3 regions of the Blautia sp. AF19-13LB genome follow, and region 1 is predicted to be linked to each of the others. Evidence: predicted binding sites of a transcription regulator. Region 1 holds the regulator's gene; each other region holds the start of a gene.
What was found. Region 1 encodes HrcA, which represses chaperone genes, less so after heat shock. Its sites were predicted from a motif close to TGTTAGCACTCNNNNNNNNNGAGTGCTAACA; they were not measured.

Region 1 (9,861 bases):
TATGGTCGCAAATTGGAGAATGGGGCGGGAGAGAGAAACGGCGGGTGAAGACAGCCTGTGCAGAAAACAGAAAAATATGTACGGCAGAAATGGGGGAACGAATGGGAAAAGCAGAAAGAATAGAAATAGAAGATTTTGTCCAGAATATAGTGGAACGGATGGAGACGCCGGAAGCGTTTGAAAAAATGATCAGCCGGGAGGAAGAATGCGAAGCGCAGGGGCAGGAGAGCCGTCTGAGGGATGTGCTGAAGAAAGAATGGCCGGTGGACGAAAAGGGAGAGCGCATCTATCAGATCACTAATATATATGAAGAAAAAGCAGAAGAACTCCTCATTGTAGAACTGTATACCGGCATCCACCTGGAAAACGGAGTCCCGTGCGGGCATTTTACGCTGTATCTCTGCGGGGAGCCGGACGGATGGAAACTCAGCGAAACGCGGATGATGGAATATCTGCAGAATCTGTAAACGAAAAAGCAAAACAGGGAGGACAGGGAAAAGAAAAACTGTCCTCCTGCTTTTGCTGCGGCGGAGACACCGGAAAGTCAGGATCCATACGGCCGCTTCTCATCGCTGATGCCGACCAGATAATCCAGACTGACCTGATACAGCTCCGCCAGACGGATGGCAATGGAGATCGGCAGCTGCCGGACGCCTTTTTCATATCGGGTATACACATCGCGGTTGCAGCCGAGATAGTCGGCAACCTGGCGGATCGTCAGATCGTGGTCCGTGCGCAGATCCTCCAGTCTCTGATATTTCATGATTCATCACCTCTGAAAAAAATGCTACTAAATGGTCGTATCAAAATGGCAGAATCCTACCATACGGCTATAGCGCCTTTGAAACAGTAGAATGCAATAAAAAAGAAAAGTCAGATTCCTTTTCAGAAAGAAAACGGTTTATACTTTTTTCACAATTTCTTCATAGAAAAACCGGGAAAAGGTGTTGACAAACAAAAGGCAGAGTGCTATCTTAAGAGCATAGATGTTAGCACTCCACTAAAACGAGTGCTAACAGGACTATACAACAGGAAGGAGCTTATCTTAGTGGATACAGAATTGGATGAAAGAAAAAGAAAAATATTAAAAGCGATCATCCAGACGTATCTGGAAACGGGCGAGCCGGTCGGCTCAAGAACGATTTCCAAATACACGGATTTGAATTTAAGCTCCGCCACAATCCGGAATGAAATGTCCGATCTGGAAGAGATGGGTTACATCTTACAGCCCCACACTTCCGCAGGACGCATTCCTTCCGATAAAGGCTACCGCCTCTATGTAGATGAGCTGATGCGGGAAAAAGAACAGGAAGTTGCAGACATCAAAAACATGGTCATTGAAAAAACAGACCGAATGGAAAAAGTTCTGCAGCAGGTTGTCAAAGTCCTCGCTTCATCTACCAACTATGCAACGTTGATTACAGGACCGGAATATCACAGAAATAAAGTGAAATTCATCCAGCTCTCAAAAGTCAATGAAGAGCAGCTCCTGGCCGTCATCGTCGTAGAAGGCAACCTGGTGAAAAACCAGATGATCGACCTCGACGAGACCATCAACGATGAACAGATATTAAAGCTGAACCTGCTTCTGAACACACAACTCAATGGCCTGACCATTGAAGAAATCAATCTTGGCATGATCAAGAAGATGAAAGAGCAGGCAGGCATCCACTCCGGCATCATCAGCAAAGTGGTCGATACCGTAGCGGAAGCCATCGCAGTCAGCGAAGAAGATGTGCCGGTGTACACCAGCGGCGCAACCAACATTTTCAAGTACCCTGAGCTTTCCGACAGCAGCAAAGCCAGCCAGCTGATCTCCACATTCGAGGAACGGCAGAAACTGGTCGATATGATCAAAGGAGCTGCCGAGGAGCAGGACGGAGAGGAAAATACCGGTATTCAGGTATACATCGGAAATGAATCTTCGATGGAACCCTTACGGGACTGCAGCGTGGTCACCACCACATACGATATGGGAAACGGTATGCGCGGAACAATCGGTATCGTGGGACCAAAGCGGATGGATTACGAAAATGTGGTAGATAACCTGAAAACATTAAAAGTTCAACTGGACGCCGTCTTCAAAAAGCCGGACACAGGTGAGTAGAAAGGTGGAATGATCAGTGAGCGAAGAAAATAGAAAGAAAGAGGAAACCATGGAAGAACCTACACGCGAGATGGAAAAAGAAACCGGAGCAGAGACCGATCTGCCGGAAACCGAACCGGCTGCGGAGCAGGAAGAAGCAAAGAAAGCAGCAGAGGCAAAAGAAGCGGAAGCTGCAGAAGAAACTGCTGAGGATGGCAAAGAACGAAAGTTCTTCAAAAAGAAAAAAGATAAAAAAGATGAGAAAATCGAAGAGCTGACTGACCGCCTGACCCGTCAGATGGCAGAGTTCGATAACTTCCGCAAACGCACCGAAAAAGAAAAAACAAATATGTATGCCATTGGAGCAAAAGACATCATCGAGAAGATTCTTCCGGTTGTTGACAGCTTCGAGCGCGGACTTGCAACGGTGGAAAACCCGGAGGAAGATCCGTTCGCAGACGGCATGAATAAAGTATACAAACAGTTTACCACAGCACTCGATGAACTCGGTGTAACCGTGATCGAGGCCGTTGGAAAGGAATTCGATCCGAACCTGCACAACGCAGTGATGCATGTGGAGGATGAGGAAGCCGGCGAGAACATCGTCGTAGAAGAGTTCCTGAAGGGCTACATGTACAAAGGTTCCGTAGTCCGTCACAGTATGGTCAAGGTGGCTAACTAAGCCTTGAAGATAAATAAATAGAAATTAAACCATTTTTTAGCATAATTCATTGAGGAGGAAACAACAATGGGCAAAATTATTGGTATTGACTTAGGAACAACAAACAGCTGTGTAGCCGTTATGGAAGGTGGAAAACCAACCGTTATCGCAAACGCAGAGGGTGAAAGAACAACTCCATCTATCGTAGCATTCACAAAAACAGGTGACCGTCTGGTCGGCGAGCCGGCAAAACGTCAGGCTGTAACAAACGCAGACAGAACCATCCGTTCCATCAAACGTGAGATGGGTACTGATTATAAAGTAGACATCGAAGGAAAGAAATACTCTCCGCAGGAGATCTCCGCTATGATCCTTCAGAAACTGAAAGGTGATGCAGAGAACTACCTTGGTGAGAAAGTAACAGAAGCAGTTATCACAGTTCCGGCTTACTTTAATGACGCACAGCGTCAGGCAACCAAAGATGCCGGTAAAATCGCAGGTCTTGATGTAAAACGTATCATCAACGAGCCTACCGCAGCAGCTCTGGCATACGGACTGGATAACGAGAAAGAGCAGAAGATCATGGTATACGACCTTGGAGGCGGTACCTTCGATGTTTCCATCATCGAAATCGGTGACGGTGTTATCGAAGTTCTTTCCACAGCAGGAAACAACCGTCTTGGCGGCGATGACTTCGACCAGAAAGTAACAGATTATATCCTTGCTGAGTTCAAGAAACAGGAAGGCGTAGATCTTTCCAATGATAAAATGGCTCTGCAGAGAATCAGAGAAGCAGCAGAGAAAGCAAAGAAAGAGCTTTCCAGCGCAACTACAACCAACATCAACCTGCCGTTCATCACTGCAACCGCAGATGGCCCGAAACATCTCGATATGAACCTGACAAAGGCTAAATTCGATGAGCTGACCCACGACCTGGTAGAGAAAACCGCAGAGCCGGTACAGAGAGCACTTTCTGATGCAGGCCTTCAGGCATCCGAGCTTTCCAAAGTCCTTCTGGTAGGCGGATCTACCCGTATCCCGGCTGTACAGGATAAAGTAAGACAGCTGACCGGACACGAGCCGAGCAAGAGCCTGAACCCGGATGAGTGCGTAGCACTTGGTGCTTCCGTACAGGGCGGTAAACTTGCAGGAGATGCCGGCGCAGGCGACATCCTTCTTCTGGATGTAACTCCGCTGTCTCTGTCCATCGAGACGATGGGAGGTATTGCAACTCGTCTGATCGAGCGTAACACCACAATCCCGACCAAGAAAAGCCAGATCTTCTCCACCGCAGCTGATAACCAGACAGCAGTAGATATCAACGTAGTACAGGGTGAGCGTCAGTTCGCGAAAGACAACAAATCCCTCGGCCAGTTCCGTCTGGATGGAATTCCGCCAGCAAGAAGAGGCGTTCCGCAGATCGAGGTTACCTTTGATATCGATGCCAACGGTATCGTAAATGTATCTGCAAAAGACCTGGGAACAGGAAAAGAGCAGCACATCACCATCACCGCAGGCTCTAATATGTCCGACAGCGAGATCGACAAAGCAGTCAAAGAAGCTGCTGAGTTCGAAGCTCAGGATAAGAAACGCAAAGAAGCAATCGACGCAAGAAACGATGCAGACTCTATGGTATTCCAGACCGAGAAAGCAATCGAGGAAGTCGGCGACAAGCTGGATGCAAACGATAAGACAGCAGTAGAAGCTGACCTGAACGCACTGAAAGACCTCATTGCAAAATGCAATCCGGAAGAGATGACAGATGCACAGGTAGCTGACCTGAAAGCAGCTCAGGAAAAACTGATGACAAGCGCTCAGAAACTGTTCGCAAAGCTGTATGAGCAGCAGGGCGGCGCAGCAGGCGCTGGTGCCGGAACAGCTGGTGCAGGCCCGGATATGGGAAATGCAGGAGCAGCAGGCGGCCATGACGACGATGTCGTAGACGCTGACTACAAAGAGGTTTAATTTTCAGCATGTCACACTCCGTGAAAATACCGACTGTGAGTTGAAACAATAAGTAAATAAACGCAAAAAGCCCTGTGAGGCGAATGTTTGCAGGGGACGGAAAATACATTCCGCCCCCTGTATTTATGCTGGTATTGCTTTCGGAAAAGTGCTATACTGGAGCGTGCGGAAAAACATTTCTGCAAAGATGAAATTTGTGGAACAGAAATGAAAAGGTGAACATAAATGGCAGAAAAAAGAGATTATTACGAGGTCCTCGGCGTAGACCGCGGAGCGGACGATGCAACATTAAAAAAAGCATACCGTAAACTGGCCAAGAAATACCATCCGGATATGAACCCGGGCGACAAAGAGGCCGAGGCAAAATTTAAAGAGGCGACAGAAGCCTATGGCGTGCTGAGTGATCCGGACAAACGGCGTCAGTACGATCAGTTTGGCCACGCTGCATTTGAAAACGGCGGTGGCGGCGCAGGAGCCGGCGGATTCGGCGGCTTCGACTTTGGCGGCGGAGATATGGGTGATATCTTCGGCGATATTTTCGGCGACCTGTTTGGTGGCGGCGGAAGCAGAAGAAGAGCAAACAATGGACCGATGAAGGGAGCAAACCTCCGCGCTGTTGTCCACATTACGTTTGAGGAAGCTGTTTTCGGATGCCAGAAAGAGCTCGAGATCAACCTGAAGGATACCTGTACAACGTGCCACGGAACCGGCGCAAAACCAGGAACTTCACCAGAGACATGCTCCAAATGTAACGGAACCGGTCAGATTACGTACACACAGCAGACCATGTTCGGCTCTGTGAGAAACGTGACAACGTGTCCGGATTGTAACGGAACCGGAAAGATCATTCGCGATAAATGTACCGCATGCCACGGCACGGGCTATACATCCAGCAGAAAACGCATTCAGGTCAACATTCCGGCCGGAATCGACGATGGACAGAGCATCCGGATCCGTGAAAAAGGTGAGCCGGGTGTAAACGGCGGACCGAGAGGAGATCTGATTGTCGAGGTTCAGGTAACCCGTCATCCGATCTTCCAGAGACAGGATATGAACATTTTCTCCACTGCACCGATTACGTTTGCCCAGGCAGCACTCGGCGGCGATGTGAAGATCAGCACCGTTGACGGAGACGTTCTCTACACTGTAAAACCGGGAACCCAGACCGATACGAAGATCCGTCTGAAGGGAAAAGGTGTTCCGTCCCTTCGCAACAGCAATGTGCGCGGTGATCACTACGTAACACTCGTAGTCCAGACTCCGACGAAACTGAATGAGAAAGCAAAAGAAGCCCTCCGCGCCTTCGACGAAGCCTGCGGAAACCGCCCGGCAGCAGAAGAAAAAGCAGCCAACGGCGAAACTGCAGAGCAGCCGAAGAAGAAAAAAGGCTTTATGGATAAAGTGAAAGAGGCCTTTGAGGACATCGATAAATAAAGAACGGCGGCAAGCCGGAAAAGAAAGAAGAATCTGTGGAAAAAGCAGGTTCTTCTTTCTTTTCTATGAAAGAACCATGAAAATTTGGTGAATTTATACACAGAATGGTCGGATTTTGATATAATGTGGAAAACTTAAGGGGAGAGAAAAGAAAGGAAACGGGGAAAATGAGATTTCGACCATGTATTGATATTCATAACGGAAAAGTAAAACAGATTGTCGGGGGATCGCTGAAAGATCAGGGAAATCAGGCGAGCGAGAATTTTGTCTCGGAGCAGGATGCGTCGTACTATGCGCAGCTGTACGAAGAGCAGGGCATTACGGGCGGCCATGTGATTCTGCTGAACAAGAAAGGTACCGAGTTTTACGAGGAGACGAAGCGCCAGGCATTGCTGGCACTCTCGACGTACCCGGGCGGCCTGCAGGTGGGAGGCGGCATTGATGCGGAGAATGCGTGCGAGTTTCTGACAGCGGGGGCAAGCCATGTGATTGTGACTTCGTATGTGTTCCGCGACGGCCATGTGTTCTATGAAAATCTGGACAAGCTGGTGACGACGGTAGGAAAGCAGCGGCTGACACTGGATTTAAGCTGCCGGAAGCGGGACGGAAAATACTATATCGTGACGGACCGCTGGCAGAAGTTCACGGACGAAGAAGTGACAGAGGAACTGCTGCATCACCTGTCAGAATACTGTGATGAGTTCCTGATCCATGCCGTGGATGTCGAGGGAAAGGCTTCCGGCATTGAGACGGAGCTGGTGGAACTGCTTGCGAAGATGAAAGATTTTCCGGTGACGTACGCCGGCGGCGTGGGAAGTTTTGAAGACCTGGAGCTGCTCAAAAAACTGGGAAACAACCACGTCGATGTGACAATTGGCAGCGCACTGGATCTGTTCGGCGGCAAAATGAAGTTTGAAGACGTGCTGGCAGTATGCCGCCGGTAAGCGGAAACGGACGTTCACCCGCGCCATTCGCAAAACCGCGCTTTCAGCGCTCTCCGCTGCTGCGCAGCTCCTTTTTGCTCATAACCAGGCGCTCCCTTTGTATCTTATTCTCGACAGATTTCATGCGAGCATGAAATCTGTCAAAAATAAGATGCAAGTGAACTGTAACAGAAAAAACTCTAAAATATTCATGAATTTTCTAAATACTATTGCAAATAAAGACAACTATTGCTATAATTAGAGATACTTACAGGGGAAGTGAAAAACCTGTAAAATTTGAGAGCAAAGGGGTTGGGCATAATGAAAATTACCATCAGCGGAAAAAATATTGACGTGACAGAGGGATTAAAAGCCGCGGTCAATGAAAAACTTGGCAAACTGGAGAAATATTTTACGCCTGACACAAATGTCATTGTAACCTTAAGTGTAGAGAAAGAAAGACAGAAAATTGAGGTTACCATTCCGGTAAAAGGAAATATCATCCGTTCCGAGCAGGTAAGCAACGATATGTACGTATCCATCGATCTGGTAGAGGAAGTCATCGAACGCCAGCTTCGCAAATACAAAAACAAAATTGCCGACAAACAGCAGGAAGCAGGAAACTTCCAGAAAGAATATCTGGAGCATGACTATCTGGAGGACGAAGACATCCAGATCATCCGTACGAAAAAATTCGGCATGAAACCAATGTATCCGGAAGATGCCTGCGTACAGATGGAACTTCTTGGACACACCTTCTTCGTATTCCGCAATGCAGAGACCGACGAAGTAAACGTCGTTTACAAGAGAAAGAACAACACCTACGGTCTGATCGAGCCGGAGTGCTGAAAAGTAAATAAAGAATGAACAGTCACCCTGTTTCCAGTTTAGAAAAGCTGTGAAACAGGGTGACTTTTTCGCGGAAAGGGCCGGAAAGTCCGGGAAAAGCCGTAAAAACAGCGGAAAACCGGGGAACGGCACCAAATGTTTACGAAAAATTCATTGTTATCTTGTGCCAGAAGTGGTAGAATAGTACCATATGTTAATATGGCAATTAATAGAGAAAGCAGGAGCAAACATTCTATGAAATTCACAGAAAAACTTTTTGGTACGCACAGTGAGCGCGAGTTGAAACGAATCTATCCAATCGTAGACAAAATCGAAGCTCTCCGCCCGACCATGCAGGCGCTGACCGATGAAGAGCTGCGTGCCAAGACAAAGGAATATAAAGACCGCTACAACGGAGGCGAATCCCTGGATTCCATTCTCCCGGAAGCATTCGCAACCGTCCGCGAGGCAGCAAAACGTTCCCTCGGTATGGAGCACCACCGCGTACAGCTGATCGGTGGTATTATCCTTCATCAGGGCCGTATCGCCGAGATGAAAACCGGTGAAGGAAAAACCCTCGTTTCCACCCTTCCGGCTTACCTGAATGCACTGACCGGACGCGGTGTCCACATCGTTACCGTCAACGATTACCTGGCAAACCGAGATGCTGAGTGGATGGGCAAAGTCCACAGATTCCTCGGTTTGACCGTCGGTGTCGTTCTGAACGATATGAAGAACGATGAGCGCCGCCAGCAGTATGCATGCGACATCACCTACATCACCAACAACGAACTTGGTTTCGATTACCTGCGTGACAACATGGTGATCTACAAAGAGCAGCTCGTACAGAGAGAGCTTGCTTACTGTATCATCGACGAGGTCGACTCCGTCCTGATCGACGAGGCAAGAACACCTCTGATTATTTCAGGACAGAGCAGCAAATCCACCAAGCTGTACGAGACCGCAGATATTCTGGCACACCAGATGCAGCGCGGCGAGGCAAGCGGCGAGATGACCAAGATGACCGCGATCATGGGCGAGGAGATCGAGGAGACCGGAGACTTCATCGTCAACGAGAAGGACAAATTCGTTACCCTGACCGATGACGGTGTGAAGAAAGTCGAGAACTTCTTCCATATTGAGAACCTCTCCGATCCGGAGAACCTGGAGATCCAGCACAACGTGATCCTGGCGCTGCGTGCCAATTATCTGATGCACCGCGACAAGGACTATGTAGTCAAAGACGACGAGGTTCTGATCGTCGATGAGTTCACCGGCCGTATCATGCCGGGCCGCCGTTATTCCGATGGTCTGCATCAGGCAATCGAGGCAAAAGAGCACGTAAAAGTAAGAAGAGAGAGCAAGACTCTGGCAACCATCACGTTCCAGAACTTCTTTAACAAATACGAGAAAAAAGCCGGCATGACCGGTACTGCCCTCACCGAGGAGCAGGAGTTCCGTGACATCTACGGCATGGACGTTATCGAGATCCCGACCAACCGCCCGGTCATCCGTGTGGATATGGACGATGCCGTATACATGACGAAAAAAGAGAAATTCCACGCAGTCGTAGAGGAAGTCAAAGAGGCACATGCCGTGAACCAGCCGGTTCTGGTTGGTACCATCACCATCGAGACTTCCGAGCTGATCAGCAAAATGCTGCGCCGCGAGGGAATTCCGCATCAGGTCTTAAATGCGAAGTTCCATGAGCTCGAGGCAGAAATCGTAGCCCATGCCGGTGAGGCAGGAGCCGTTACCATCGCGACCAACATGGCCGGCCGTGGTACCGATATCAAGCTGGATGATGTGGCAAAAGCTGCCGGCGGCTTAAAGATCATCGGCACCGAGCGTCATGAGTCCCGCCGTATCGACAATCAGCTCCGCGGTCGTTCCGGCCGTCAGGGAGACCCGGGTGAGTCCCGTTTCTACATTTCCCTGGAAGACGATCTGATGAGACTCTTCGG
Region 2 (9,861 bases), on a different contig from region 1:
AAAAAAGATTAATAAGAAAAGTGTGTATCAGTACATCTATGAGCACCGCCAGACGGCGAAGCAGCAGATTGTGCAGGATCTGACGATGGGGCTTTCGATGCACAGCGGAACGCTCGAGCATATCTGCATCGACCCGGAAGGGCCGGAGTGCTACTGCGCTTCTTTTTATTGAAGAGTTTCTGCAGTCGGAATTTTAATTTTTAGTTATAGAATTTCAGGGATAGAAAATCCGGGAACGGAAAGTTTTACATTGCTTTCCATTCCCGGATTTTTTCTGCTTTTTATCAGTGTTCGTTTTTAGATAAACATCGCATAAATCGACGCTCCGACCACAGTCAGAATACCTGCAACTGCAATCGAAAGGCTGCTCATCGCGCCCTCGACATCGCCCATCTCCATGGCCTTCGCCGTACCGATCGCATGGGAGGCCGATCCGATACTGATGCCCTTTGCAATCGGCTCCTCAATGTGAAACAGCTTGCAGAGCGTCTCCGCCAGCATATTTCCCAGCACACCCGTGATGATGATAACGGCAACCGTGATCGTCACCGCACCGCCGAGCTCTTCCGAAACACCCATGCCGATGGCCGTTGTGATGGATTTCGGCAGCAGTGTTACATACATTTTATGATTCAGATTGAAGATCAGCGCCAGCGCGAGAACCACGGTAAGGCTCGTCAGCACGCCGGAGAGAATACCGGCGAGGATGGCTTTGATATTCTTTTTCAATGCCTCCATCTGCTCATACAGCGGAATCGCAAGGCAGACCGTTGCAGGAGTCAGCAGATAGCTCAAGTATTTTGCACCGTCATTATAATTCTGATAATCGATATCGAAAACAGCAAGGAATACAATGACGACTGCAATGGAAATCAGCAGCGGATTGAAAATCGGAAGCCCAAATTTTTTCTTTAACAGCATGCCGAGCTCATACGCCAGAAGGCTGATGACAACGCCGAAAAATGCAGATTCACAGAACATATTTGTCATTTTGCGTCCCCTCCTTTGTGTTTCTTTTCCAGCCGGATGACCGCCTGTGTCACGCGTCCGGACACAACCATAACGACGATGGTGCTGACGAGCGTAATCACGAGAACCGGAACGAGAACGGCTTTTAATTCACCCCAGGATTCCATCAGGCCGACGCCCGCCGGAATGAACATGACCGGCATGATCTCAATCATAAACTTGCCTGCGTCCTCGACGGCATCAAGTTTTAATGCCCCCGTCATCAGAAGCGCCAGCATCAGCACAAGACCGTAGATACTTGCCGGAATCGGAAGCGGCAGCACGGCGTGCAGGATTTCTCCGACGAACGAAACCGCCATAATTACAAGGAACTGTCTTAATAATTTCACTTTTTCTGTTGTCCTTTCTCCCCATAACCCACATAACATCACTCCTTCTCAATGTCACGACCCCGATTATACTACCCGCATAAAAGAATTTCAACCGTAAATGTTACTGCAATTTTGGCGATTTTTGCCAAAAAAAGCAAAAAAATGCCCGCCGATCAAACGAAAAAGTGAAATCGGTGGGCATTTTAACATAATTTTTTGAGTTGATCCGATACGGAACTTTTTAAGCATTGCTTTCGGCATTTTTCCGATCCGGCAGAACGAAGATAAAGATCAGCGAACTGACAAGCAGCATGCCCGGATAGAAGAGGTTTGCCATGATTTCAAAGGCGGAGAGCTCATATCCCAGTTCATGCACCGCGGAAATCGCCACGAGCATCTGTGCGCCGTACGGCAGGATGCCCTGTGAGATGCAGGAGAAGGTATCGAGGAGCGATGCCGTTTTCCGTGGGGTGATGCCGTAGTCCTCGGACATCTGCTTTGCGATCGGGTTTGCCATGACGATCGCGACGGTGTTGTTTGCGGTCGCAATGTCGAGCAGCACGACGAGAATGCCGACACCGAGCTGGCCGCCCTTTTTTCCGCGGAAGATTTTGTGAATGGCACGAAGCAGGACAGTAAAGCCGCCGTTTTCCCGAATCAGCGCGCACATCGCAGCGACAAGAATCGCAACCATACATGTCTCAAACATACCCGAAGTGCCGCTTCCCATGCTGGAGAGCATATCCCAGAGCGTCGTCTGTCCCGTACCGAGCATGATAACGGCACCGGAAGCAATACCGATAAGGAGTACGACAAACACCTGAATGCCCGCGATGCCGCCGATCAGCACGAGCAGGTACGGAACCATCTGCAGCAGATGGTATTCGTGGACGATCGGTGTGCCCGGCGCCTGTCGGAAGGAGATTACAAGGATCAGCGCCAGCGCGGCAAGAGCAGCCGGGAGAGCGATCCAGAAGTTTTCGCGGAACTTGTCTTTCATCTCGCAGCCCTGTCCGTTGCAGGCGGCGATTGTCGTGTCGGAGATGAAGGAGAGGTTGTCGCCGAACATGGATCCGCCCATGACGGAGGCGACGCAGAGCGCCAGCGAAAAGCCGGAGGTCTCGGCAACAGCAGCGGCGATCGGCACGAGAAGCGTGATCGTTCCGACGGAGGTTCCCATGGCCGTGGAGACGAAGCAGGCAACGACAAAGAGCACAGCGACGGCATACTTTGCCGGAATCCAGGAGAGCATGAAATAGGCAACGCTCTCTGCACTGCTCCTTCCGACAACGCCGACAAACGTGCCTGCGGCGAGGAAGATCAGCAGCATTGTGATGATGTTTTTGTCCCCGATGCCCTGTCCCATGAGGGCGAGCTTTTCTTCAAACGGGACACTGCGGTTCTGCAGACAGGCGACGAGGATCGCTGCCAGAAACGCGACGACGATGGGGATGTTGTAGAAGCCCATCGGAATTTTTAAAATATACTCGGAATAAATGCCGAGCCCCAGATAAAACACCAGAAAAACGGCGATCGGGAGCAGGGCGGATGGCTTTCCTTTTTTCATAGAAATAAATACCAGACCTTTCGTGTGATTTTCCTTATTTTTCAATAGGGCGAATAGAATTATTCTATCATCTGGATCAGAAATCGTAAAGTAAAAAAGCAGGAAAAAACACGCCGGACATCTGGTAAATTCCAGAAATCCGGCGTGTTTTATAAGAGGTGCGTTTTGCTGTGCCTGTGCTTTATCATTTTGCAAGGAGCATCATAATCTGATTGCTTCTGCTTACGAACTTTGTCATCTCGTCCGGAGAGAGCGGTTTGTGGCTGATCATTGCCAGATCATACAGCTGCTCGCAGAACAGGGATGTGTTGTCGTTCTCGCCATTCTTCAGAATGTACTGAACGAGCGGATGTTTTGCATTCAGGATCAGGGTTTCCTGTCCGCCGAACATGGACGGATCCATGCCGGTCATGCCGTACATCTTCATCATATCCTGCATCCGGCGGCTCTCCTCGGAAAGCGTTACCATGGAGGATACATTTTCGTCTTTCAGGTTCTCAACTTTGACGGTCAGATCTTTCTTGTCGAGGACTTTGCGGAAGAGATCGGTCAGAGTATTTGTAGCGTCGGTCAGATCCTCACCGGACTCGTCTTTCATATCGTTGGTCAGATCTGCATCGATGCGCTGGAAAGTTACATGCTCGTTGCAACGCTCTGCATGGGTGATGAAAGCGGAGTCGATGTTGTGTTTCAGGATGACAGCATCCATGCCCTGACTGCGGAACATGTTGATGTACTGGCTCTGCTGAACTTCGTCGGTGACGTAGTAAACAGTCGTTTTTTCCGGCTCTTTCTTCTCGTCAGCGTTTTCCGTATTTTCGGTATTCTCCGTAGTTTCAGCCTTCTCTTCGGTGTTCTCTGCAGGAGCTTCTTCTTTCTTATTCTCGTTGATGCAGTCCTCAAGAGTCAGATATTTTCCGTCGATGTTCTTGAACAGAATATAGTCCATCATCTTCTTGGAGAATTTCTCGTCCTTGATGCATCCGTATTTGATGAATGGGTTGATATCATCCCAGTATTTCTCGTAATTCTCACGGTCGGTTTTGCACATGCCGGAGAGCTTGTCAGCGAATTTCTTGGAGATGTACTCGGAGATCTTCTTGACAAATCCGTCGTTCTGCAGTGCGCTTCGGGATACGTTCAGCGGCAGATCCGGGCAGTCGATGACGCCTTTTAAGAGCATCAGGTATTCCGGAATGACTTCTTTGATGTTGTCGGCAATAAATACCTGGTTGTTGTACAGCTTGATGGTTCCCTCGATGGAATCGTACTCGGTGTTGATACGCGGGAAGTAGAGGATACCTTTGAGGTTGAACGGATAGTCCATGTTCAGGTGGATCCAGAACAGCGGCTCGCGGTAGTCGTTGAAGACTTTGCGGTAGAATTCTTTATAATCCTCATCGCTGCACTCGTTTGGATGTTTGGTCCACAGCGGGTGGATATCACTGATGGAAACCGGGCGTTTGTTGATTTTTACTTTCTCTTTGGCCGGGGAAACTTCAACCTGCTCTTTCGTTCCGTCTTCTTTTTCTTTCTCTTCGTATTTTGCGTCCTCGTGGATGTGCTCTACGACAACGTCGTCATCTTTTAATTCGCTTTCATCGATGGTCTCGTATTCCTGCGGCGCATTTGCTTTGGACAGGAAAATTTCAACCGGCATGAAGGAGCAGTATTTTTCCAGAACTTCGCGGACACGGTATTCGTTTGCGAATTCCAGGCAGTCCTCGTTCAGGAACAGAGTGATTTCGGTACCAACAGTTGTCTTGCTGCCCTCGGACATATCGTACTCGGTGCTTCCGTCACAGGTCCAGTGTACCGGGGTGGATCCTTCTTTATAGGAAAGAGAATCGATGTGAACTTCATCTGCTACCATGAAAGCAGAGTAGAAACCAAGACCGAAGTGGCCGATCATCTGATCTGAATTCGTTTTGTCTTTGTATTTCTCCAGGAATTCGGTAGCGCCGGAGAAGGCGATCTGGGTAATATATTCTTCGACTTCGTCTGCGGTCATACCGATACCGTTATCGATGAATTTTAAGGTTTTCTCATCCGGGTTTACAATCACCTGAATGGCTGCTTTGTAGTCATCCGGCAGAGTATATTCGCCCATGCCGTCGAGTTTTTTCAGTTTGGTGATGGCATCGCAGCCGTTGGAAACGAGCTCGCGGACGAAGATATCGTGGTCGGAATACATCCATTTTTTGATAATCGGGAAAATATTGTCGCTGTTGATTGAAAGATTTCCATGTTTCGCACTCATGAGAAACACACTCCTTTTCTTATAAAAATATTTTGATCCAGCAAAGCGGGGATATCATGCTTTTTTAGATGTCTGCAGCTTTTTTACTGCTCTGATAGTTATAGTAATACTGGCACAGGGAAAAGTCAAGGGAAAATTAGCACTCGAGAAAAAAGAGTGCTAACAGAACGACGGAAAGTATTGAATTTACTGGTATTACGGTACTTTCTAAACTTTTTGTAAAGTCTGATCAGAAGGGCTGCGCAGTTGTTTCTGGAGAATGGATATGCTACAATGAAAAAGCATAGAAGCGTTTCGAACAGAAAGATTCCGAGGGTACATAAAAGAAAAATGGAGGAAATACATGACAAATGCGACAAAGGCGGCGCTGGAAGCGTCATTAAAAAAGCTGCTTTTGAAAAAGCCGCTGGACAAAATTACGATCAACGATCTGACGACAGACTGCGGCATCAGCCGGATGGCGTTTTATTATCATTTTAAGGATATCTATGATCTTGTCGAATGGTCGTGCCTGGAGGATGCGACGCAGGCGCTGCAGGGGAAGAAAACGTATGAGACATGGCAGGAAGGCCTGCAGCAGATTTTTGAGGCAGTGCTCGAGAATAAACCATTTATTATGAATGTCTATCACTCTGTAAGCCGGGAGCAGATCGAAACATATCTCTTTCATCTGACGCACGATCTGCTGTACGGTGTCGTACAGGAAAAAGCAAAGGGAACCGGCATCTCCGAGGCGGATCAGAGTTTTATCGCAGATTTCTATAAGTATAGCTTTACCGGTGTCATGCTCGACTGGATCAAAGACGGAATGAAAGTGGATTACCATATGATTGCGGAAAAAATGCACCGCACGATGGAAGGAAATGTCGTCAATTCCATCCGAAATTTTGAAAAAAGAAATAAAATATAGTTACACTTTACAAAACAGGGCGGATGATAAAAATTTAATCATCCGCCCTGTTTTGTAAATGGAAAAGCGGGGAAAAATGAAGTAAGATTCAAATTGTCAACAGACAATGGCAACACAAATAGAAACTTGTAAAACAAAGAAAGCAGCATAACCTATACGAACCGGAAATTCGAAAAAACATTCCGGCAGTCGTATTTAGAAAAGAAAGGATGAACGTCTATGTCAAAAAAAGGATTAAAATTCGGAATCGCATCAGCAGCAGTCATCGGAGCTGGAGCAGCAGTGCTGCAGGCAAAAAACAAGAGTGAAGCAAAAAAAGCAGCGGAGAAAACCACTGTAACATCAGAACCAAAGAATGATTACCGCAACACCGAGCGCGGAAAAGATAAGAAAAACAGCAAAGGCATTTATTACACCAACGGAAACTACGAAGCCTTCGCAAGACCGGAAAAACCGGAAGGCGTCGATGAGAAGAGCGCATACCTCGTAGGAAGCGGCCTCGCAGCCCTCGCAGCAGCGTGCTTCCTTGTAAGAGACGGCCAGATGAAAGGCGATCACATCCACATTCTGGAAGCCATGGACATCGCCGGCGGTGCCTGCGACGGTATCTACGATCCGACCCGCGGCTACATCATGAGAGGCGGCCGTGAGATGGAAAACCACTTCGAGTGCCTGTGGGATCTGTTCCACAGCATCCCGTCAATTGAGACACCTGGTGTATCCGTTCTTGATGAGTATTACTGGCTGAACAAAAAAGACCCGAACTACTCCCTGTGCCGTGCAACGAAGAACCGCGGCGAGGATGCCCATACCGACGGCAAGTTCAACCTGAGCCAGAAAGGCTGCATGGAGATCATGAAACTCTTCATGACAAGAGACGAGGATCTGTACGACAAGACGATCGAGGATGTTTTCGATGATGAAGTCTTCAATTCCACCTTCTGGCTGTACTGGAGAACGATGTTCGCATTCGAAAACTGGCACAGTGCACTGGAGATGAAGCTGTACTTCCAGCGGTTTATTCACCACATCGGCGGACTGCCGGACTTCTCCGCACTGAAATTCACGAAGTACAACCAGTATGAATCCCTGATTCTTCCGATGAAGAAATACCTCGAGGATGCCGGCGTAGACTTCCAGTTCAATACCGAAGTAACCAACGTTATCTTTGAAATCAACGATGGAAAGAAAGTAGCAAAAGCCATCGAGTGCAAAGTAAACGGCGTCGAGAAAGGCATCGTTCTCACCGAGAATGACCTCGTCTTCGTTACCAACGGAAGCTGCACCGAAGGCACGATCTACGGCGATCAGAACCATGCACCGAACGGTGATGCAGAGGTCCGCACGAGCGGCTGCTGGAGCCTGTGGAAAAACATTGCAAAACAGGATCCGTCCTTTGGACATCCGGAGAAATTCTGTTCCGATATTGCAAAGACAAACTGGGAATCCGCAACAATTACCACTCTCGACAATAAGATCATTCCGTATATCACCAATATCTGCAAACGTGATCCGAGAACCGGAAAGGTTGTTACCGGCGGTATCGTAAGCTGCCAGGATTCCAAGTGGCTTTTAAGCTGGACCATCAACCGTCAGGGACAGTTCAAAGAGCAGGATAAAGATAAGGTATGCGTATGGGTTTACAGCCTGTTCACCGATGTACCTGGCGACTATGTGAAGAAACCGATGAAAGAGTGCACTGGTAAAGAGATCACCGAAGAGTGGCTGTACCACCTCGGCGTGCCGGTTGACCAGATTCCGGAGCTGGCAGAGAACAGCGCTGTCTGCGTACCGACCATGATGCCGTACATCACCGCATTCTTTATGCCAAGAAGAAAGGGCGACCGCCCGGATGTCATCCCGGATGGCTGCGTCAACTTCGCATTCCTCGGACAGTTCGCTGAGACACCAAGAGATACCATCTTCACGACAGAGTATTCCGTTCGTACCGCAATGGAAGCTGTTTACGGACTCCTCGGCGTAGACCGCGGCGTGCCGGAAGTATGGGGCAGCGTTTACGATATCCGCGACCTGCTGGACAGCTCCGTGAAACTGATGGATGGAAAATCCCCGCTGGAAATCGAGCTTCCTGGACCGCTCAACCTGCTGAAAAAACCTCTGCTGAAACTGGTAGATGGAAATGTAGTTGGAGATCTCTTAAAAGAGCATGGAATTATCAAAGAGGATATGGTGAAATAAGAAATAGAAAATAAGTAAGAAATGCAATAAGACCTGCGCTTTCAAACGGCGCAGGTCTTATTGCGTTGCTATGTATGCTCTCAAACAATTAAGCAGATTTCTTCGTGAAAAACAGTGCGGCACAGACGGCGGCGATGCCTCCAGCGAGCTTTGCAACGAGAAGCGGCACGACAAAATCAGGATCGGTGCCGAACGTAAATCCCATATGTGCGGCGATGGTCGATGCGGCGGAGACGAGGAAAGCTGCGTTTACAATCTTTCCGCGCTCGTCCATTTTTTCCATCATTGTGATCGCCGGAACAGGGCTGACAATGCCCATCAGAAGGCCGGCGGCACTGCTGTCGTTCATGCCGGTTCTTCTTCCAATAAAAGAGAGCGGCTTTTTGAGCACCCGCTGTAAAAGCTCCGCCGTCGGAAGGCTGCCGAGCAGTACAATGCCGATGGACGAGACGACCGCCATCGCGTCCTCTAGCGGCGCAAGGTCCGGGAGCAGCGAAAAGCCGGTCATATAGCAGAACGCACCCGCGATGAGGCCGATCGTCGTCAGAAGCCGGATCACATCTGCAAATACCGTGAACGCGCGCACGGTCTGCTCCGGAAAACGCCAGATGCCGAACATCAGCAGAAAGCAGAAGAGGAGCACCGGGAGCGACTGAAGTACGATCTGCAGAAAAGAGAGCCCTGAGAGCAGTCCGCCGACGATCATCGTGACGGGAAGCGTGCCCGTGCCGATCAGCATGCCGCGGGAGAAAAAGAGGCGGTCGCCGCTTTTCAGCATTCCCATGCCGACCGGAATCGTAAAGGTGATGGTACAGCCAAGCGTCGCCGCAATCACAAGTCCTGCGTAGCGCACCATCTCCTGCGATGCCGAAAGCTCTCCGGCGAGCTGGTAGCCGCCCATGTCAATGGCGAGAATGCCGGCGAGAAGTCCCGCATCCAGCCCCAAAAAGTTCCAGATGGGAACGAGGGCGAAACGGAGAAAGCGGGAGAGCAGCGGGGTGAGGCAGATGATGCCCGACATGGAAAGTGCCGTCGGTCCAAGCAGCGTAAAGCCCTCCTCAAACCGTTTTCCAAGTCCGAAGCGATTGCCAGCGATCCGGTCGACACCGCCGAGTACCGCGCCGACTGCCATGATCCACATAATAATCTGATTCATAAAAAGAGAACCTTTCTAAATAAGTATTTTGTCTTTATATCTGTTCTTCAAATGCAATTTCATTTTTCAGCAGAAACTGGCGGACTTCCTCATCGAAGACGCGGTCGAGCGACTTGTCCATCGTAAAGATTTTGAGGGAAGTTCCGGTGGTAAGTAAGAGTTTTCCGTCCTTATACTGAAAATTCAGAAAGCATCCAAACACGTTCTCTATTTCCAGCGGCAGCGCATGGTCCGCGATCATTTTTTCGCACGCCGCCTGCGGAAGCTGAAACACAAATTTGAACTGCAGGGGTGTCCGTTTTCCTTTGATGACGGAATAGCAGAACGATTTCACATCTTTCCAGAGAAGCCGCGTCCGCCCTTTTTCTTTTAAGAGCTGCGCGTCATCGGGATCGAAAAAGTCCGTGTGAAGACTGCCGTCGATGGAGA
Region 3 (9,861 bases), 130 kb from region 1:
CTGTATTACAACCGTATTTTTGCCGTCACTTTCGACGAGACATTTGCCAAAGCAACCGGTGTCCGCGCAGAGGTTTACAACATGCTGCTGGCATTCTTAACCGCCATCACCACCGTCCTCGGCATGCGCATGATGGGCGCGCTTCTGATCTCCAGCCTGCTGATTTTCCCGGCACTGACCTCGATGCGTCTCTGCCATACCTTCCAGAGCGTGGTAATCTGCTCCGCGGTTCTTTCCGTGGTATGCTTCCTTCTTGGCATGTCCCTCTCGTTTTTCCTGTCCTCCCCTGCCGGAGCGACGGTCGTAATCGTGAACCTGCTGGCATTCCTGATCTTTTCTGCGATTGCCAGAATCCGCGAGCATACCGCATAAAAAGTTTCCGATCTGACCTGCTTTGTTTTACTGGAGGTATTTTATGAATCGAATTGTAATTGCACTGTTAAAACCGTTTTCCTTCATCCCGGCGATTCTGATGATGTCGATGATTTTCTCCTTCTCTTCCCAGAACGGAACGGAATCCTCACATCTCAGTGAAAAGGTGGCACGCGGCATTTTCATCACGATCGACCACGTCATGGACCGCGGATGGGATGATGAGAAGATCCAGGAACTGGCTGACGAGTATCAGTACCCGGTGCGGAAGCTGGCTCATATGACAGAGTACTGTCTGCTTGCAATCTGTGTTTCGCTTCCGCTCTACGTCTACGGCCTGCGCGGCTTCGCGCTCACATTTCTTGCCGGCATCCTCTGTGTCGCCTTTGCCGCGAGCGATGAGTTCCACCAGACGATGGTCGCCAACCGCGGCCCGTCGGTAAAGGACGTCGGCATCGACAGCATCGGCGTTCTCTTCGGCATCACGTTTGTACGGCTGTTCTGCTGGATTGCACTCGGCGGAAATACGAAAAAAAGAAAGCGGCGCAGACGCCGTTACTATTACTAAAAATATTGGATAACAGAAAAATCCCCGTTGGAAAAATCATTTCTCCTGAAACTGATTTTCCCAACGGGGATTTTTTCATTTTTCTTAAAAACAGCTCTTAGGAAAGTGAATCCGCATATGCCTGAATATCTGCCTTCATCTGAATCCAGGCATCCTCATGCTCCACGTAGTACAGAGGGCAGAGCTTTTCGGTTACATCATAGTGACGGATCACATCGTCCGAAGTCAGATTGAACCGCTTGCATAAGAAACCGGCGAGCTGGACCACAGAATTGTATGTCTCATCGGTAAATTCACCGCTGTCATCCGGGTGGCAGCATTCAATCGAGATCGTATCGAAATTACGCTGGTTCGATGCATACGACCATTCACTCGTCGGGATACACTGAACGACTTCTCCCTCGATGCCGACGACGAAATGGCTGCTGGCCTGCGCCTCCTGCGTCTCAGGCAGGTTTTCAAAGTAATCACGGTTCTGCATCGCCGTGCTTCCCGGGTTTGCCGTGTAGTGAATAACGATGCCGTCCACCTTTTTCAGCCTCGTCTGCGGTCTGGACCAGCTGTTCGGCGTCAGAAGCTCCACATCAATCGGCGGAGCGCCGGTCCAGTCGGTGATATCGTTGTCCTCATAATCAGAACCGGAATAGTCAACGGCCGTGATATCACTTGCCGTTTTTGCCACACAGCGGATGCCGCTGTAAATGCCGACGCAGATCAGCACCACCAGAACTCCCGTCAGAAACATTCTGCGGTGAAGCTGGCGCTGCCTCTGTTTTCTTGTCATTTTTCCCCGTCTCTTCTGTGCCATATGTTCTCTCCCCGCTGCAAATAAGCGCCCCCTCATTTGAAAAGGCAGAAGCTGAAAAGTTTCTGCCCTTTCCCCCTTCTGCCTTTTGCGACTTTTTATTCTTATTTATCGTCCACGCTGTAGTTCGGAGCCTCTTTGGTGATGTGGATATCATGCGGATGGGACTCTTTTAAGGATGCTGCGGAAATCTTCACAAATTTTCCGGTCTCCTTTAAGGTCTCAACATCTTTTGCTCCACAGTAGCCCATGCCGGAACGAAGTCCGCCGATCAGCTGGAATACGGTATCCTCTACAAGACCCTTGTATGCCACACGGCCTTCCACACCTTCCGGAACCAGTTTCTTGGCGCCGGTCTGGAAGTAACGGTCTTTACTTCCGTTCTCCATGGCTGCGATGGATCCCATTCCACGGTATACTTTGTATTTTCTTCCCTGGAACAGTTCGAAATCTCCCGGGCTCTCATCGCATCCTGCGAAGATGCTTCCCATCATGCAGACATTGGCACCGGCTGCGATAGCCTTTGTCATGTCTCCGGAGTACTTGATACCGCCGTCGGCGATGATCGGAGTTCCGGTCTTCTTTGCTTCCTCATAGCAGTCCATAACGGCTGTGACCTGCGGTACACCGATACCTGCAACGACACGGGTCGTACAGATAGAACCAGGTCCGATACCGACTTTAACAGCGTCTGCTCCGGCTGCGATCAGGTCTCTTGTTGCCTCTGCGGTTGCCACGTTTCCGGCGATTACCTGCAGATCCGGATAATGCTCTTTGATGAGACGAAGTGTTTTGAAGATATTTGCGGAATGTCCGTGAGCGGAGTCGATGACGATCACGTCTACGTGTGCTTTTACCAGCGCATCGACACGATCGAGCACGTTTGCCGTGATGCCGACTGCGGCACCGCAGAGCAGACGTCCCTGCTCATCCTTGGCGGACAATGGGTACTTGATGGTTTTCTCGATATCTTTGATGGTGATCAGACCTTTGAGGTTGAAATCGTCATCGACAATCGGAAGTTTTTCTTTTCTGGATTTTGCAAGGATTGCTTTTGCCTCGTCCAGCGTAACGCCTACTTTTGCAGTGATCAGGTTTTCGCTGGTCATGGACTCTTTGATTTTCTTGGTGAAATCAGTTTCAAACTTCAGATCACGGTTTGTAATAATACCAACCAGTTTTCCGTTCTCGGTAATCGGGACACCGGAAATACGGAATTTTGCCATCAGATTATTGGCATCTTCCAGGGTGTGCTCCGGAGACAGATAGAACGGATCGGTGATAACACCGTTCTCAGAACGTTTTACTTTGTCTACTTCTTCTGCCTGCTGCTCAATCGACATATTCTTGTGAATAATACCGATTCCTCCCTGACGTGCCATGGCAATTGCCATACGGTGTTCTGTAACCGTATCCATGCCGGCGCTCATCATCGGGATGTTCAGCTTGATCTTCTTGGTCAGATGCGTAGTCAGATCTACCATGTTTGGGGTTACTTCAGAATACTGCGGAACCAGAAGCACATCATCGAAGGTAATACCATCACCAATAATTGTACCCATTTTCATTTCTTCCTTTCTTCTTAAGTCTTTTTGATTTATCACCTAATTTAACATAAAACAAAAAAGCTGTCAATCCATAAATACTTTTCTTGGTGCACGGTTGCGGATATCTTTTAACATCACTTCGTCCGGCTCGAAGATCACCATCTGCATGGCATTGTCCTTGGAGATGACGAATGCGTACGGTTTGTGGCCCTGTCCTTCGATGCCGGAGGAATAGTTGTAACGTTTGATACTCTGGTTGTTTTTGTAGGAATCAAGCTGATGGGACTGGTACGGCGCCAGGATTTCCATGTTGGAAAGCTCATAGCTTGCGGCTCTTTTTCTTCTTGACTGCGAATAGATGCGGTCGATGTCCAGCTCGCCGTTGACGTACAGATACTCAAACTCTACCGAAAGCTTCGGGATAAAAATATAGTCTACGATTCCAAGAACCAGCGCAAGAAGCAGAATCAGCGGATTCATCATAATTCCTGCGGCTGCAAAAAGAACGGTAAAGAAGATCAGAACTCCTTTGATCGCCTTGTCTTTTCCTGTCTGCTGTTTTTTCACCAGCACTTCTGTGTACAGATCACTCATTTACTCCATCCTCCTCAAGATATTCGATCAGTTTTGCTACATTGTCCGCGTTCTTTGTATTGACCAACACGGTCAGATAACACGGCTCATAGTACGTAAGGCCCATATCCTGGTACTTTTTCAATTTGGAAATGTCGAGGCAGGTATCTCCCGCCTTTATCCCGTACTTCTCACACGTCGCTTCGTCAAACAGTGTGGACAGATCCAGAAAATAATCGTCTTTGCTGTAGTTGTCGTACACGGCCTGTGAACAGATCAGAACATCCATGCTCTGTGCGGCAATCACGGCTGTGAATTTCATCAGCGTGTTGTAATCCGCGTTTTCCAGTTTTTCACCGAAGCTGTAGCTTGTATCGATGCTTACCTTTTCGTACTTATCTCCGGTTCCGAGCGCTTCTTTTAGGTCCTCCTCGATCGGACTTACATCCTGCAGTCCTGCGTAATCCACTACGGCAATGCTCACGAGGTCATAATACTTCGCATTTTCATGGATATTCACAATCGTGCCGATGATGAAGATAACAGCGATGATGCCGAAAATGACAGCCTTGTAGTATTCCCAGATATAGGCCAGTTTCTCTTTAAAATTCATTTTCGACAGCTTCTCTTTTTCGAGCTGCATCTTCTCCTTCCTTGTCATGTCGGATTCATAACGACTTGCCATGTGTGTTTCTTCTCCTTTGTTGTATTTCCCCCAACATCCTACAAATCAGTATAGCATAAAACGCCGGAAGCGTCCATATACGCCGCCCGGCGAAAGCATGAAAACTTTCTGAAATTTTTTGTAACGATTCAGGGCCATTCGAAATGGAAGAAAAACTTTCCACTAAAAAATCGGCCGGCAAAGACAGGACTTCGGAACCCATGTTCCGCTACGGTCTTTGCCAGCCGGTTTTCTTATTTTGTTTTACCAGACATTTTTATCCCGGAAATTACATCATTCCCATTCCGCCGTCTGCGCCTGCCGGCATAGCCGGAGCCGGCTCTTTGATGGTGGAAACTACGGACTCGGTGGTCAGCAGGGTTGCGGAAACGCTGGTAGCGTTCTGCAGTGCGCTTCTGGTAACCTTAACCGGATCAAGGATACCAGCCTGGATCATGTCTACATACTCTTCGTTGTATGCATCAAATCCAACACCTACTTTGGACTCTTTTACTTTGTTGATAACAACAGCGCCTTCCAGACCTGCGTTTGTTACGATGTGGAACAGAGGAGCCTCAAGTGCTTTCTGTACGATTCTTGCACCGATCTTCTCGTCGCCGTCCAAGCTGTCAATCAGCTCTGCAAGCTGTGTTGTTACATGGATGTATGCAGAACCGCCGCCTGCGATGATACCCTCTTCTACGGCTGCTCTCGTTGCATTTAAAGCATCCTCCATACGGAGTTTTTCTTCTTTCATCTCGGTCTCGGTTGCTGCACCTACACGGATCACAGCTACGCCGCCTGCCATTTTTGCCAGTCTCTCCTGCAGTTTCTCTTTATCGAACTCAGAAGTGGTCTCCTCGATCTGGGATCTGATCTGGCCGATTCTTGCTGCGATGGCATCTTTTGCGCCGGCACCGTCAACGATAACGGTGTTCTCTTTCTGAACTTTAACAGATTTTGCACGTCCGAGCATTTCCAGAGTAGCGTCTTTTAATTCCAGACCAACTTCCTCGGAGATCACCTGGCCGCCGGTCAGGATTGCGATATCCTCGAGCATTGCTTTTCTTCTGTCGCCGTATCCCGGTGCTTTGACAGCTACTACGTTGAAGGTTCCGCGCAGTTTGTTGATCACGAGTGTCTGGAGAGCCTCGCCCTCTACGTCCTCAGCGATGATCAGCAGTCTTGCGCCGCTCTGTACGATCTGCTCCAGCAGCGGAAGAACTTCCTGAATGTTGGACAGTTTCTTATCGGTAATCAGGATATATGGATTGTCGAGAACGGCTTCCATTTTCTCCATATCGGTGCACATGTAAGCGGAGATATATCCACGGTCGAACTGCATACCTTCTACCAGCTCCAGCTCGTTCTGCATGGTCTTGGACTCCTCGATGGTGATAACGCCGTCTTTGGAAACTTTTTCCATAGCGTCAGCTACCATCTGGCCTACTTCTTCGCTTCCGGAAGAAACAGCTGCAACTTTTGCAATCTGCTCTTTGCCTGCTACCGGCTGGCTCATCTCTGCAAGGATCTGAACAGCTTTATCGGTTGCTTTCTTCATTCCCTTACGAAGAACGATCGGGTTAGCGCCTGCTGCCAGGTTTTTCATTCCTTCGTTTACCATAGCCTGTGCCAGAACGGTTGCGGTTGTGGTACCATCACCTGCTACGTCGTTGGTCTTTGCAGCAACTTCTTTGATGAGCTGTGCGCCCATGTTTTCAAAGCCGTCTGCCAGCTCGATCTCTTTTGCAATCGTAACACCATCGTTTGTGATGAGCGGAGCGCCGTACTGTTTGTCCAGAACAACGTTTCTTCCTTTCGGTCCAAGGGTTACACGTACGGTATCTGCAAGCTGGTTTACACCATTCTGAAGAGCGTTTCTTGCCTCTGCTCCATATTTAATCTCTTTTGCCATGATTGTCATGCCTCCTGATTTTTACTTGATTATTCTTTATTTTACAACTGCCAGAATGTCATCCTGTTTTACGATGATGTACTCTTCGTCTTCCAGTTTGACGTTGGTTCCTGCATATTTGGAATAGATTACCTGATCTCCGACTGCAACTTCCATTTTTACTTCTTTGCCGTCTTCTACTTTTCCAGGTCCTACTGCGATAACCTCAGCCTGCTGCGGTTTCTCCTGTGCCTGTCCCGGAAGTACGATACCGGATTTTGTGGTTTCCTCTGCTTTTAACTCTTTTAATACAACTCTGTCACCTAAAGGTACTAACTTCATTTATGTTTCCTCCTTCAAGATTTCATTCAGTTTTATTTATTAGCACTCAGTTCATTCGAGTGCTACTTGATGGTTCTTACTATAGTGTTTTCCACCTCATTTCGCAAATGTATGAATTTTGTAATTCTCTTTTTTTTTCTCGTGATAGCTCTTAATTTCTCTTATTTTCTCGTTTTTTCTTATTTTGGCAACTTTTTCATATTTTATACTCTCTTTAGAATCTAATTATAGTTTATTCCTAAAAACGGGAATGATACCATTTTTTTCCGCTCCACGAATGCTTTTTTGCACAAAAAGAAACGGCGCCATTCTTAAACGGCTCCGATTCTTTTCTACATTCCACTTTTTTATTTTTTCGCCTCGTCCGGATGGGCATCGCCCTTTCCTTTCAGGTTCTTTCTTGCTTTGATCTCGTCGAGTTCATCAAAGATATAATCATTTAATACCTTGATATACGTTCCCTTCATACCGCTGGAACGGGACTCGATGACGCCTGCGCTCTCGAATTTGCGGAGGGCATTTACGATGACGGATCTTGTGATGCCGACGCGGTCTGCAATTTTGCTTGCAACCAGAATGCCCTCATCCCCGTTCAGTTCATCAAAGATATGGATGATGGCTTCCAGTTCGGAGAAGGACAACGTGTTGAATGCGGATTTAACCACCTGAACCTTGCGGTTTTCCTCCACATTTTCCTCGTTGACGGAACGCATCATTTCCAGTCCGACAACGGTTGTGCCGTACTCACTGACGATGATATCGTCGATATCGTACTGCGGGGTGCAGCGGTACATAAATACGGTACCAAGGCGTTCTCCGGCGATCTCGATCGGGCAGATAATTGCGGTGTAGCGCTCTACACCAGGCCGCTCAAAGCCGAGGGTCTGTAAATTGACGTTCTCTTTTGTGGAGAGTACGCCGAGGAGACGCTCGTTTAATGCGGCATCGACATAACCGCCCACCTTATCCTCGATCAGCTCCGTAATTTCTTCCACGCCCGGGCAAAGGCTGATGCCCAGCACTTTTCCTTTTTTACTGATCACCAGGATATTGGAACTTAACGTTTCCATCAGGACTTCACAGATATCGTTGAACACGACCTTCGTGGAGTGATTGTTATGAAGCAGTTTGTTGATTTTTCTGGTTTTATCCAGCAGTTGTACGCTCATGTTCTTCTCCTTTCTTTATTTTCTGCATTTTTTTGGCGTATCCGCCGAAAAAAATGCACACTGATGCCTTTTTCAGACAACCCTTAAAACTAAGCTCATTCTATCATGTAGTTTTCCGGAAATCAATATATTTTTCAGAAAACTATAAATTTTATAAAAATTCATGCTAAATTTTTTCGGATCTTCCTGTTTTTCCGCCTCGATAAGCAAAAAAAACGGCCTGCACCAGTTTTTCACCAGTACAGACCGCTTTGTCATTCTCAGTCTTCGTCTTTCTTTTCGCGTGCTTCTACATAGCCGCACTGCTCGTCCGCGCAGACCAGCTTATTGCCTTTTTCCAGCATATAGCCGCCGCACTGCGGGCATTTCTTGGCAGACGGTTTCTGCCAGGACATGAAATCGCATTCCGGATTGTTTTCGCATCCATAATATTTCCGTCCTTTTTTCGTCTTGCGCAGGATCACTTCTTTTCCGCACTTCGGACACGGAACACCGATCTTTTCCAGATACGGCTTCGTGTTCTTGCAGTCCGGGAATCCCGGGCAGGCGAGGAATTTTCCGTGCGGGCCGTATTTGACCACCATGTTGCGGCCGCAGTTCTCGCAGATGACATCCGTCACCTCATCCTCTACCTTAACTTCTTCGAGGTTCTTTTCTGCCTCTGTGACCGCCTCATAGAGATCCGGCCAGAAGTTCTCGACTACTGTCTTCCACGGAACACTGCCATCTCCAACCCTGTCGAGCAGAGCTTCCATCGTTGCCGTAAAGTTGACATCCACGATGCTCGGGAATGCCTCTTTCATCATGTTGTTGACCACCTCGCCGAGCTCTGTCATGTAAAGGTTCTTGTTCTCCTTTGCCACGTAACGGCGGTTGATGATCGTTGTGATGGTCGGCGCATACGTACTTGGACGGCCGATGCCGAGTTCCTCAAGCATTTTGACAAGGGATGCCTCGGTGTAGTGTGCCGGCGGCTGTGTGAAGTGCTGCTGCGGATCCATCTTTTCCAGTGCCAGCTCCGTTCCTGCCTCCAGGCTCCGGACAGCGGCGTTTTTCTCTTTCTTTTCCTCATCCGGATCGGTGTAAACGGACATGAAACCATCAAATGCCAGACGGGAGGAAGCTGCTGTAAAGAGATACTCTCCTGCATTGATCCGTGCGGAAATTGTCTCATAGACGGCCGGCTGCATGCGGCTTGCCACAAAGCGTTTCCAGATCAGCTGATACAGGCGGAACAGATCTCTTGGCAGGGATTCTTTTACCATTACCGGTGTATTCGTCACATCGGTCGGACGGATGGCCTCGTGCGCATCCTGTGCCTTGCTGTTTTTATTCTCCGTCGTGTCCCCGCTTGCGGTATATTTTGTGCCGTACTGCTCCTGGATAAAGGAACGTGCTGCCGCATCGGCCTCCTCGCTGATTCGTGTAGAATCGGTACGCAGATAGGAAATCAAAGCGATCGTTCCCTTTCCTTTTACTTCCACGCCCTCGTAGAGCTGCTGCGCCAGACGCATCGTCTTCTGCGTGGAGAAGTTCAGCACCTTCGATGCTTCCTGCTGCAGGGTACTCGTGGTGAACGGAAGCGGTGCTTTCTTGGAACGCTCTCCTTTTTTCACTTCGGATACGGTAAAGGTCTCATTTTCCAGTCCCTTTAAGATTTCATCGAGCTGCTCTTTCGTCTCGATCGCCATCTTTTCACTGCCTTTGCCGTGGAATTTTGCGACGAGCGGTTTCTTCTCGCCCGGAATTTTCAGATCTGCTTCCAGTGTCCAGTATTCTTTCGGAATGAACGCATTGATCTCATCCTCGCGGTCGCCGATGATGCGCAGTGCAACGGACTGCACACGGCCGGCGGAAAGTCCGCGTTTGATTTTCTTCCATAACAATGGGCTGATTTCATAACCTACCATACGGTCGAGGCAGCGGC

Region 2: htpG (molecular chaperone HtpG) is a predicted target of HrcA. The motif match lies at 5,302-5,332, and genes of this name have one in related genera.
Region 3: groES (co-chaperone GroES) is a predicted target of HrcA. The motif match lies at 6,803-6,833, and genes of this name have one in related genera.

What each region holds. Positions count from the first base shown of each region.
Region 1 is NZ_QUGO01000002.1:275,199-285,059, reverse strand. It holds gene DWX32_RS03585 (hypothetical protein) at 102-467, shown strand; gene DWX32_RS03580 (helix-turn-helix domain-containing protein) at 545-763, opposite strand; gene hrcA (heat-inducible transcriptional repressor HrcA) at 1,049-2,107, shown strand; gene grpE (nucleotide exchange factor GrpE) at 2,157-2,768, shown strand; gene dnaK (molecular chaperone DnaK) at 2,835-4,712, shown strand; gene dnaJ (molecular chaperone DnaJ) at 4,938-6,146, shown strand; gene hisA (phosphoribosylformimino-5-aminoimidazole carboxamide ribotide isomerase) at 6,314-7,090, shown strand; gene hpf (ribosome hibernation-promoting factor, HPF/YfiA family) at 7,391-7,918, shown strand; gene secA (preprotein translocase subunit SecA) at 8,153-9,861, shown strand, end outside.
Region 2 is NZ_QUGO01000004.1:231,743-241,603, forward strand. It holds gene DWX32_RS19805 (hypothetical protein) at 1-172, shown strand, start outside; gene DWX32_RS06130 (LrgB family protein) at 298-990, opposite strand; gene DWX32_RS06135 (CidA/LrgA family protein) at 987-1,358, opposite strand; gene DWX32_RS06140 (Na+/H+ antiporter NhaC family protein) at 1,582-2,907, opposite strand; gene htpG (molecular chaperone HtpG) at 3,092-5,167, opposite strand; gene DWX32_RS06150 (TetR-like C-terminal domain-containing protein) at 5,511-6,077, shown strand; gene DWX32_RS06155 (oleate hydratase) at 6,297-8,276, shown strand; gene DWX32_RS06160 (ethanolamine utilization protein EutH) at 8,365-9,432, opposite strand; gene DWX32_RS06165 (DUF5721 family protein) at 9,467-9,861, opposite strand, start outside.
Region 3 is NZ_QUGO01000002.1:140,269-150,129, forward strand. It holds gene DWX32_RS02890 (metal ABC transporter permease) at 1-372, shown strand, start outside; gene DWX32_RS02895 (VanZ family protein) at 416-940, shown strand; gene DWX32_RS02900 (peptidoglycan recognition protein family protein) at 1,038-1,748, opposite strand; gene guaB (IMP dehydrogenase) at 1,850-3,307, opposite strand; gene DWX32_RS02910 (DUF6106 family protein) at 3,377-3,886, opposite strand; gene DWX32_RS02915 (hypothetical protein) at 3,879-4,550, opposite strand; gene groL (chaperonin GroEL) at 4,819-6,444, opposite strand; gene groES (co-chaperone GroES) at 6,481-6,765, opposite strand; gene codY (GTP-sensing pleiotropic transcriptional regulator CodY) at 7,113-7,934, opposite strand; gene topA (type I DNA topoisomerase) at 8,195-9,861, opposite strand, start outside.